DNA from 3 places in the Salinivibrio sp. MA351 genome. Region 1 is predicted to be linked to each of the others. Evidence: riboswitches for the same ligand, from Rfam matches in the RefSeq annotation. Region 1 holds a riboswitch; each other region holds the start of a gene.
What was found. Region 1 has a riboswitch for thiamine pyrophosphate ahead of thiC (phosphomethylpyrimidine synthase ThiC). Riboswitches for the same ligand answer to the same signal wherever they lie in the genome.

Region 1 (3,276 bases):
CAATGCCACCGCGCGCTGTATCCAATCCGCCAATTGTGGATGCGCTGGCTGCTTCACGCGCAGTTGCACAGTTTTCACCCCCAAACAAAGTAAGCGTTCGAGCAAATCCACATCGTCCACCACCGGATATAATGGGCCTACGCCTTCAGACATAGGCGCAAACGGAGTCAAACTCATGATCCCACCTTGTCGCTGTCTTCCACCTCAGTACCGTGTTGTGGCTGAAGATGGGATTTTTGCAGGTAGAGCTCACTGCCCTTTTCTCGGAATTCTTGCGATTTTTGCTGCATGCCTGCTAACGGGTCTTCCAGCATAGCGACATCAATCGCTTGACCCGCGGCGGCATAGCCGTTTTCTTTGGCGTAGTCCCGGACTTCCTGGCTGATTTTCATGGAGCAGAACTTCGGTCCACACATCGAGCAAAAATGTGCGACCTTGCCCGACTCTTGAGGCAGTGTTTCATCGTGATAGGCGCGTGCCGTGAACGGATCAAGGGATAGATTGAACTGGTCTTCCCAGCGGAATTCAAAGCGCGCTTTAGAAATGGCGTTATCACGCACCTGCGCCCCCGGGTGTCCTTTAGCTAAGTCCGCAGCATGCGCGCAAAGCTTGTAGGTGATAAGCCCAATTTTAACATCCTCCTTATTGGGCAGACCCAGATGTTCTTTGGGCGTGACATAACAGAGCATCGCACACCCAAACCAGCCAATCATCGCCGCACCAATGCCGGAGGTAATATGATCGTAACCGGGAGCAATGTCGGTGGTTAGCGGGCCGAGAGTATAGAAAGGCGCTTCATGGCAATGGGTGAGCTGCTCGTCCATGTTCTCTTTGATCATATGCATGGGCACGTGGCCAGGGCCTTCAATCATCACCTGCACATCGTATTCCCATGCCACCTTGGTGAGCTCGCCCAGGGTACGTAGCTCACTGAATTGCGCTTCGTCGTTCGCGTCTGCCACTGAGCCGGGACGCAGCCCATCGCCCAACGACAAAGACACGTCGTAAGCGGCACAGATTTCGCAGATTTCGCGAAAATGGGTATACAGGAAACTTTCTTGATGATGCGCCAAGCACCATTTGGCGATAATCGATCCACCGCGCGAGACAATCCCAGTCACGCGATTGGCGGTCATGGGCACATAGTGCAAACGCACCCCAGCGTGAATGGTAAAGTAATCGACCCCTTGCTCGGCTTGCTCTATCAAGGTATCGCGCATCACTTCCCAGGTCAGGTCTTCGGCAATGCCGTTCACTTTCTCAAGCGCCTGATACATAGGCACAGTGCCAATCGGGACTGGGCTATTACGTAAAATCCACTCGCGGGTTTCGTGAATATTGCGGCCCGTCGATAAATCCATCACCGTATCCGCACCCCAACGAGTCGACCATACCAGTTTTTCAGTTTCTTCCTCTATTGAGGAGCTCACCGCTGAGTTACCAATATTGGCATTCACTTTCACCAGGAAGTTACGCCCGATGATCATCGGCTCCGCTTCTGGGTGATTAATGTTAGCCGGAATAATCGCCCGCCCTTCGGCGATCTCTTGGCGCACAAATTCGGGGGTGATTTGTGATGGCAAATCCGCACCAAAGCTTTCCCCGGGGTGCTGGCGGTTCAGCTGCTCTTCACAATACTGCTGACGCCCCATATTTTCGCGAATGGCGATAAATTCCATTTCTGGGGTAATGATGCCTTGGCGTGCGTAATGCAGTTGAGTCACACACTGATTAGGTTTAGCGCGGCGGATAGATGGTAAGGCACTAAAGCGAAGATCATCTAAAGTTTCATCACTGAGGCGAGTCTGCGCATAGTCTGAGCTCACCGCATCAAGAAACTCCGTATCGGCACGTTCATCGATCCAGGCTTTTCGCACTGGCGCTAAGCCTTGGTAAATATCGATAGTACTCTGTGGGTCGGTATAAGGCCCTGATGTGTCATAAACCCGAATGGACTCATTGTCTTCATACTGAGGCTTTTCTTTGCTGCCGCCCACAAAGGTGGGGGAAAGATGGATCTCGCGCATCCCGACGCGAATGTCAGGTCGCGAGCCCTCGACATAGACTTTTTCCGAGTTGGGGTAGGTTTGCGCAGAAAGAGAATCGATAAAGGATTTGGCCTCAAGGCGGGCCTGTTTACGGGTCGACATAGCATTACTCCGGTGTTCATTATGGGAATTAATGCTTGCCGGAAAACGCTGAATTTGAGATGTGAGCAAAATGGCAGACGGGTTGCGTCTGTGATCTGAAGCATCTCTTGTTCCCTTCGCTGGTCTTAACCAGATCAGGTTCAACGGATCCCACTTTATGTGGTCTCAGCCAATTGGCACTCCGACAAGTTCAACGCCAGTATAAGAAATCACCGCCGCAACAACAAGCGACGTACGCGATGTTTTCTATTACCCGGTAATACGTCCCAACAGCCAAGCACCCATCGCTGCCGCTCCGAGGCATAAGGCGAGATTCAAACCAACATTTAGTAAGGCTTTCACCGTTTCTCCATGTTGGAACAGCATCAAGGTATCGACAGAGAACGTCGAGAAGGTGGTAAAAGCCCCTAAAAAGCCAATCGCAATCAGTTGACGCCAAGGGACCGGGGCAATTAGCTCTTGGCTCATCGCCGCTAAAAAGACGCCCATTGCTAATGAGCCCAGCACATTAACCATTAGGGTGCCGTAAGGGAATCCTCGACCAAACACTGCGACGCTCCACTCTGAAACTAAAAAACGCGAGGACGCCCCTAATGCGCCACCAAGCCCTACCCACAATATGCTTACCACTGGGTGCTCCTTTCGATTGGTGAAAACTCATCATACCGCGACATGTGAACAAGAAACAGGAGGGAGAAAAAGGAAGAAAGGCGTGGTTACTACTAAAGACAGTAGACACAAAAAAAGCACCGACAATGTCGATGCTTTAATATTTGGCAGGGGTAGAGGGATTCGAACCCCCAACACGCGGATTTGGAATCCGCTGCTCTGCCAGTTGGAGCTATACCCCTGTAGATAGTTGCCTATTGTAGCGATCTCGCGACAAATTACCACCATCAATTACTAGTCAAACGTTTAATCGCTTATTTATAAAGCGATCTGTCTGGTCGTCCAATAACAAAAAACCCCAGCTTTTCAGCTAGGGTTTCTAAGTAGTGGCGGAGTGGACGGGACTCGAACCCGCGACCCCCGGCGTGACAGGCCGGTATTCTAACCAACTGAACTACCACTCCGCACCAATTCTGTATGACTAAAGGCTTATATCTCTTTGCTTTAATCAATTGTA
Region 2 (3,276 bases), on a different contig from region 1:
GCCGAGTCAGTGTTTGCACAATAAAAGCAAAGGTGCCGCACAAGAGCATTTGCCACAGCGCCAGAGCGGCACCGGTTTGTAAGTCAAAATCAAAATGAATGGCTTGATAGATAGCCAATTCAATGGTGGTCGCTTTGGGGCCACCGCCTAATGCCATCACGGTGGCGAAGCTGGTGAAACACAGCATGAATACCAGTCCGACGACATGGGGTAGACTTTGCCGCAGATAAGGCCATTCAAGGTGGCGAAAACGTTGCCAGCCTCTTAGACCAAGCTGGGTTGCCAGGCGCCTTTGATCCGCCGGGATCCCTTCCAAGGCCTGCACCATCAATTGGGCCGAAAAAGGCAGGTTAAAGAAAACATGCGCAAGCAAAATGCCGCTTAAGCCATAGAGAGAAAATGGCATCGCCGCATCAAATTGCGCGAAGGCTTGTGCAATCCAACCGCTGCGGCCGTAGATGGCAACCAATCCAAACACGCCCACCAATACCGGCAGCACCAGGGTCATGGCAAACAGTTTGAGTAGCCAAGCTTTCCCTGGAAATTGTCGCCGAGCCAGCGCATGGGCCACAGGAATGGCGAGCCCAACGCTGAGCACCACAGATAAGGTAGCCTGCTTAAAGCTAAACAGCGTGACATGGCGCAGATAGGCATCTTGCCACAGGGCGGACAGCTTCAAGTCTTGACTGTGTAAGAACAGCGCCCAGAGTGCGCTGCCAATTAATAACACGACCAAGCTGGCCGCGAGACTGCCCGGCCAGGTTCGAGAAGGGTTGAGCATCGACGTTATTCAACCAAAGCGGTTTGCCAATCGCGCACCCATTGCTGACGGTTACCCATCACTTCATCGGGCTGGTACAACAGGCTCTCTTCTGGTTTGTTCAGCGTATAGAAGGCGTCAGGCAAGCTAACATCGGTGACCGGGTACATCCACTGCGTGGTTGGGATCACAGACTGTGCTGTGTCACTGAGCATAAATTGTAGAAACGCATCGGCGCGTTCTGGTTGGTCGGTATAAGCAGACTTCGCCGCCACTTCAATTTGCATATAATGGCCTTCTTCAAACATGGCGGCGGCAAAGCGGTCATCATCGTCAGCGACCAGGTGATAGGCGGGCGAAGAGGTGTATGAAAGCACCATATCTGCCTCTTTGTTGAGGAACATGTTGTACGCTTCGGTCCAGCCTTTGGTCACGGTAATAGTGTTGTCGGCAAGGTCGCGCCATGCCTGCTGGCTTTGATCGCCGTATACTTTTTGGATCCACAGCATCAAGCCTTGGCCAACTGTTGACACACGTGGATCTTGGTAAATCACACTGATATCGTCACGCTCCTCAATCAAAGCCTTCAAGCTTTTGGGTGGGTCGAGCAAACGCGTGGTGTCATACACAAAGGCAAAGTAGCCGTAATCGTAGGGGATAAAGTAGGGATTATCCCAACCGCCGGGTACCTGCAGGCGCTCCGTATTCACCGCGTGCTCGGCGACAATGCCGCTACGCTCAGCTTCTTTCATCAAGTTAGTATCCATACCGAGTACAATATCAGCCTTGGTAGTATTGCCTTCGATACGTAAGCGATTAAGCAGAGCAGCACCGTCACTAAGAGACACAAACTCTAATTGGCAGTCACAGCGTTTTTCAAATTCGGCTTTGATTTTTGGCCCTGCGCCCCAATCGGCGATAAAAGAATCATAGGTATAGACCGTCAGAGGGTCGGCGGCTCGGGCGCTGAGTGATAACAGCGATAAAGAAACCAGAGTGAGAACAGAGGTAATAACTTTCACAGCACGCTCCTAAGTTGGGCGTGGGTGTTGAGGCAAGTTGATGGCAACATCAAGTCTCAATCCCTACGCCAGTGTTAGCTGGATCAGGTTCGATGGGTTTAGCGCCGCGCGCAATCTCAGCCGTGAGGCTCCCCAATGAGTACGGTGCTATTGTACTGATTGGCTTAGTGTTCACCAAGCCTTTTAATCCGCGAGTTGGTTAAGCGTCCAGTCGTAGTCATAATCCAAGCGTGCATCCTTGGGAAGCTTGATGTCTCTATATTGATTGATATGGGTGATCACCCCTTGTTCACTGCCGCCAAAGTCAGTCTCAAACCACTCATAGATAGAAGAAAGCTGCCACTGATTCCCCTGTTGACTCACGCCTTTATCACTATTAATAAAGGAGTAGGCGGCTTGTTCTAATTGCGCGTCCAAGGTGTCGGCTTGAAAGGCTTGCGGTTGCAGGTTAGGGCAGCCAAGGCTGGCACAATTGACCGCATAGTGGGTACGCGGATCTTGCCATAGCGGACGCAAAATACGGTGTTCGATATCATTGAGCGTGAGGGATTCGCCAGCCACCGTCACTACGTCATCATCCCACGGACCAAAGCTAAACAGCCCACCGAGTTTGGTGATCGAACTGACTGGATAGTTGTCCAAAATCAGCGTCACCGTGACCGCATTGTAGAGGTTAACCCAATACGCGTATTGTTCGTCTTTGCTCAGGGTGCGCGGATCGCGCTCGGTAAGCATGCGAATGTAATGATCGAGGGTCGCTTTATCGGCCTCGGTGACGGCTGCGTAGTTAAATAAGGTGTGCTGCCCCTGAGGCTGTAAATACTTATCGAGTAATACTTGCCAACTGTGATGCGTGAAGGTGGCTTGGCTGTCAGGATTATGTGCATCCCACATTGCCCAGTAGTCCGCTTTGGGCGCGGCTTGACTGATGAGCGGAAACACTAGCCCGAACAGAAGTATCAAATGTTTTTGCATTGTCAGTCCTTAATGCGATCAAACCTTCTTTGAGACTAGACCAAGCGAGTCAGCGGTTGGTTTCATTGAGGATAGAAAAATGGGAAGGAACGCCAATAAATGCGGAATAATCAGCACTTATTGGCGAGAGATGAGTGGATGGTATTACACCAAAAAATCAGGTATTTGCTGCTCAAAGCGCGAAATTTCCGCTTCGTGCTGTAACGTCAGCCCGATACTATCCAAACCTTCGAGTAAGCAATGATGGCGAAAATCATCCATCCGGAAGCTAAAGCAGTGTTCACCGGCACGGATGGTTTGGGCGGGCAAATCTAGCGTTACCGCCGCGCCTTCATTTTCGGCCACATACGTAAATAAAGCATCGATTTGGCCTTCTTCAAGGGTCACCGGCACCATTTGGTTATTAATGCAGTTGCCATAGAAAATATCGGCAAAACTGGGGGCGATAATCACTTTAAAACCGTAATCATCCAGCGCCCAAGGAGCATGTTCGCGTGACGAGCCACAGCCAAAGTTTTC
Region 3 (3,276 bases), on a different contig from region 1:
TATGGAGCGGGCGAGACCGCGATGACCCAGTCGCTGAGCCGCTATGTGTATTACTTGATTGTGACGGCCTCGACCGTTGGCTACGGCGATTATTCCCCCGTTACTGAGTGGGGGCAATGGATCACGTCTTTTTGGATTATTCCCGGCGGCTTAGGGTTGTTTGCGGTGGTGATTGGGCATGTCACCGGATCACTGGTGGATTATTGGCGACGCGGGTTACAAGGAAAACGGAGTATTAGTGTGAAAAATCATCTTCTTATCTTAGGCTGGAACGGACAACGTACGATACAGCTTATTCGTTTATTGCAAAGCGGAGTGCATGGTGAGCGCCCGATTGTGCTTTGTGCGCGCGCAGAAATCGAAAACCCACTGCCTGGTGAGGTGGAATTTGTGCGCGTGGCAAGTTTTACCGATGCTGAAGGCATTGCCCGCGCCAAGGTCGAGCATGCCTCGAGTATTATTATTGATAACCCAGAAGATGATATTACTTTGTCAGCGGCTCTGTTCTGCGCACATAAAAATCTGTCAGCGCATTTATTGGCGTATTTTCAAGATGATGCGATAAGCCAAATCCTCAAACAGCACTACCCGCATGCGGAATGTGTGCCGTCGGTGTCGGTCGAAATGCTAGCAAAAGCGGCGGTGGATCCCGGTTCAAGTCAGTTGCATCATGAGCTTTTGAGCACGTCACAAGGGATGACGCAATACTGTGCCCGTTATCCGAGTAACGCAACAGAAATCGATACCGGCGATCTCTTTGGTCAGCTCAAGCAAGAATATGACGCCACCTTAATTGGGATCGACCAAGGCCAAGGTATTATCTTAAACCCGCCAGTGGGGACAAAAGTATTGCCGGGCGACCGTCTTTTTTATATCGCCGCCCAGCGCTTGCCACATTGGTCCGCCGCGTAAGCACGCTATCTAATCAAAGTGCATTATTTAACGAGAGCGTGCGATTCAACCAACGCATGCTTGGATAAATAAACACTCTCATCAGCGGGGTAGGCGAAAAAATGATGTACCGGCCCTGCCCCTCTTCCAACGATTAACTGTTGGCTATGCGCTAAGGCGTCAGTGAGATAACGCTTAGCCGCTCGCCCGGCGTCGATGGGTGTCAGTCCCTGCGCATAAAACGAGGCAATCGCCGCCGACAGTGAACAGCCTGTGCCATGGGTGTTAGGCGTTTCAATGCGGCGTGCACTCAGGGTTTGACACGTATCTCGGCTAATCCACACATCCAGACTCTCTGGCGCATGATGCAAGTGCCCACCTTTTAGCATCACATACGGACATCCGAGCTTGCGCAGTGCCGGCACTAAGGCGTACATCTCTTCGGTGGTTGTCGGAACAGGACACCCGGTTAAACGCGCGGCCTCTGGCAAGTTGGGGGTTAAAATGGTCGCGCGCGGGATCAATGTATTGATCAGTGCATCCATGGCGTCATCATCTAATAACGGATCGCCGCTGGTGGCGATCATGACCGGATCGAGCACGACTGGTAAGTGCGGGGAGCGCGCGAGCACAGCAGCTACTTCGCGAATAATCGCTTGGTTGGCGAGCATGCCGATTTTCACGGCACGTACCGGCATGTCGTATAACACAGCATTCAGTTGCGCGCGAACAAACGCTGGGTCGACCGGCGAAACGGCCTCAACGCCACAGGTATTTTGTGCAGTTAAGGCGGTGATCGCCGAGCAGGCATAGCCGCCCGTGGCTGAAATCGCTTTAATATCGGCTTGAATACCAGCCCCCCCACCGCTGTCTGAGCCGGCGATGGTGAGAATAACAGGTGGTGATTGGTTCATATTGGCCCCTTAATCATGAGGGGCGGAAGGAGACAAAACCACGCACGATGGCGCGACCTTGTGTGCTGAGCACGTCAGTTCCCTCCGCCAGTGCTAACTGGATCAGGTTCTACGGGTCCTGCTTTCGCAGTCTCAGCAATTGCTTGCTCCCCGACTAACACGGTCAGAATATAAACCTTAGTGATAAAGCGCAAGTATGATGGCGCTAATTGCGCGTTTAGGCCATCTCATTACTGTTGCTGGTTGCATTGCTATTGTTCGTTGCGTTGCTATTAATGGTCGCGTTGCCTTGGTTGGCGGTTTTAAGCAGTTGTTCAAATCCTTCTTGGATTAGGGGCCGTGCGTATAAAAAGCCCTGCACTTGGTCGCAGCCAATGGTTTGTAGCACATACTGCTGGTCCTCTTTTTCGACGCCCTCGGCGACCACACCATGACCAAAACCATGGGCCAAATCAATCACGCTACCCACCAAGTGCTTATCACTGGCGTTGGTAGCCAAGTCTTGGATAAAGCTGCGATCAAGTTTGACCCAATCGACCGGTAACTGTTTAAGGTAACTGAGCGAGCTGTAGCCGGTGCCAAAGTCATCGAGGGCAATATGCATGCCTGCATCTCGCAATTGTTGTAGCTCTTTCAGTGCCACCGACATGTGCTGGATCAGTGCTGATTCTGTGACCTCTAATTGAATCAGATGCAAAGGGACATCAACTGCCTGGCACCGAGCTAAGACGCTGTCAGCAAAGCCGGGGCGAAACTGCTGGGCAGAAACATTGACTGACAGGTGAAAGCTATCGTTGATCAGTTTATTTTTTCGCCAACATTCAACCGCGGCTAAGGCCATCACCAGTACGTGGTCGCCCAGTTGGATCATGTCTGCGCTGCGTTCGGCGATGGGGATAAATTCCGCCGGACTGATGGCCCCAAGGGTCGGATGCTGCCAACGCAACAGCGCTTCCGCGCCTATCATCAAACCGCCGTCTAATCGCCATTTGGGTTGATACACCAGTGATAATTGTCCGCTTTGTAGTGCTGGCCCTAATTCGGTGCGAATCAAATGCGCGCGCTGAGCTTGGCTGTCAAGCTCAGGCTGATATTCGCCGATAAGTTGGTCATCCGTCGGAATCGCTAAAATGGCTTGACGAAACAGTTGCGCCACATCTTGTGTCTCAAGCTCCGTGCGGCTGATACCAATGTGGCAACGTAAAAACATTAAACGCCCATCGAGCGTGTGATGTCCGCTGATCAACCGATTGATGCGCGCGGCTTTTTCTACGGCATTGTTATCGTGTTCTTCAATCAGCATCACCAGTCGTGTGCTATCCCAAACGCCAATGCGATGTGGGCGCGCCACTGTACTATTGGCTAGCAGATTAGCCACTTGTTTGTATAGTGCCTCTGTCATTAAATGGCCTTGGTGTTTGGTCACCGCTTCCATGCCATCTAAGGCAATCATCATCACAGTCACCGGCCC

Region 2: linked by a shared signal. The riboswitch ahead of thiB (thiamine ABC transporter substrate binding subunit) and the one ahead of thiC (phosphomethylpyrimidine synthase ThiC) in region 1 are both predicted to bind thiamine pyrophosphate.
Region 3: linked by a shared signal. The riboswitch ahead of thiD (bifunctional hydroxymethylpyrimidine kinase/phosphomethylpyrimidine kinase) and the one ahead of thiC (phosphomethylpyrimidine synthase ThiC) in region 1 are both predicted to bind thiamine pyrophosphate.

Annotation. Positions count from the first base shown of each region.
Region 1 covers NZ_MUFG01000003.1:233,354-236,629, forward strand. The annotation lists gene thiE (thiamine phosphate synthase) at 1-177, opposite strand, end outside; gene thiC (phosphomethylpyrimidine synthase ThiC) at 174-2,150, opposite strand; TPP riboswitch at 2,245-2,344, opposite strand; gene crcB (fluoride efflux transporter CrcB) at 2,400-2,780, opposite strand; tRNA gene BZG78_RS03640 (tRNA-Trp) at 2,925-3,001, opposite strand; tRNA gene BZG78_RS03645 (tRNA-Asp) at 3,147-3,223, opposite strand.
Region 2 covers NZ_MUFG01000005.1:59,819-63,094, reverse strand. The annotation lists gene thiP (thiamine/thiamine pyrophosphate ABC transporter permease) at 1-781, opposite strand, end outside; gene thiB (thiamine ABC transporter substrate binding subunit) at 787-1,773, opposite strand; TPP riboswitch at 1,826-1,927, opposite strand; gene BZG78_RS04605 (DUF547 domain-containing protein) at 1,966-2,757, opposite strand; gene leuD (3-isopropylmalate dehydratase small subunit) at 2,902-3,276, opposite strand, start outside.
Region 3 covers NZ_MUFG01000006.1:43,382-46,657, reverse strand. The annotation lists gene BZG78_RS05320 (ion channel) at 1-912, shown strand, start outside; gene thiD (bifunctional hydroxymethylpyrimidine kinase/phosphomethylpyrimidine kinase) at 936-1,805, opposite strand; TPP riboswitch at 1,868-1,968, opposite strand; gene BZG78_RS05310 (EAL domain-containing protein) at 2,023-3,276, opposite strand, start outside.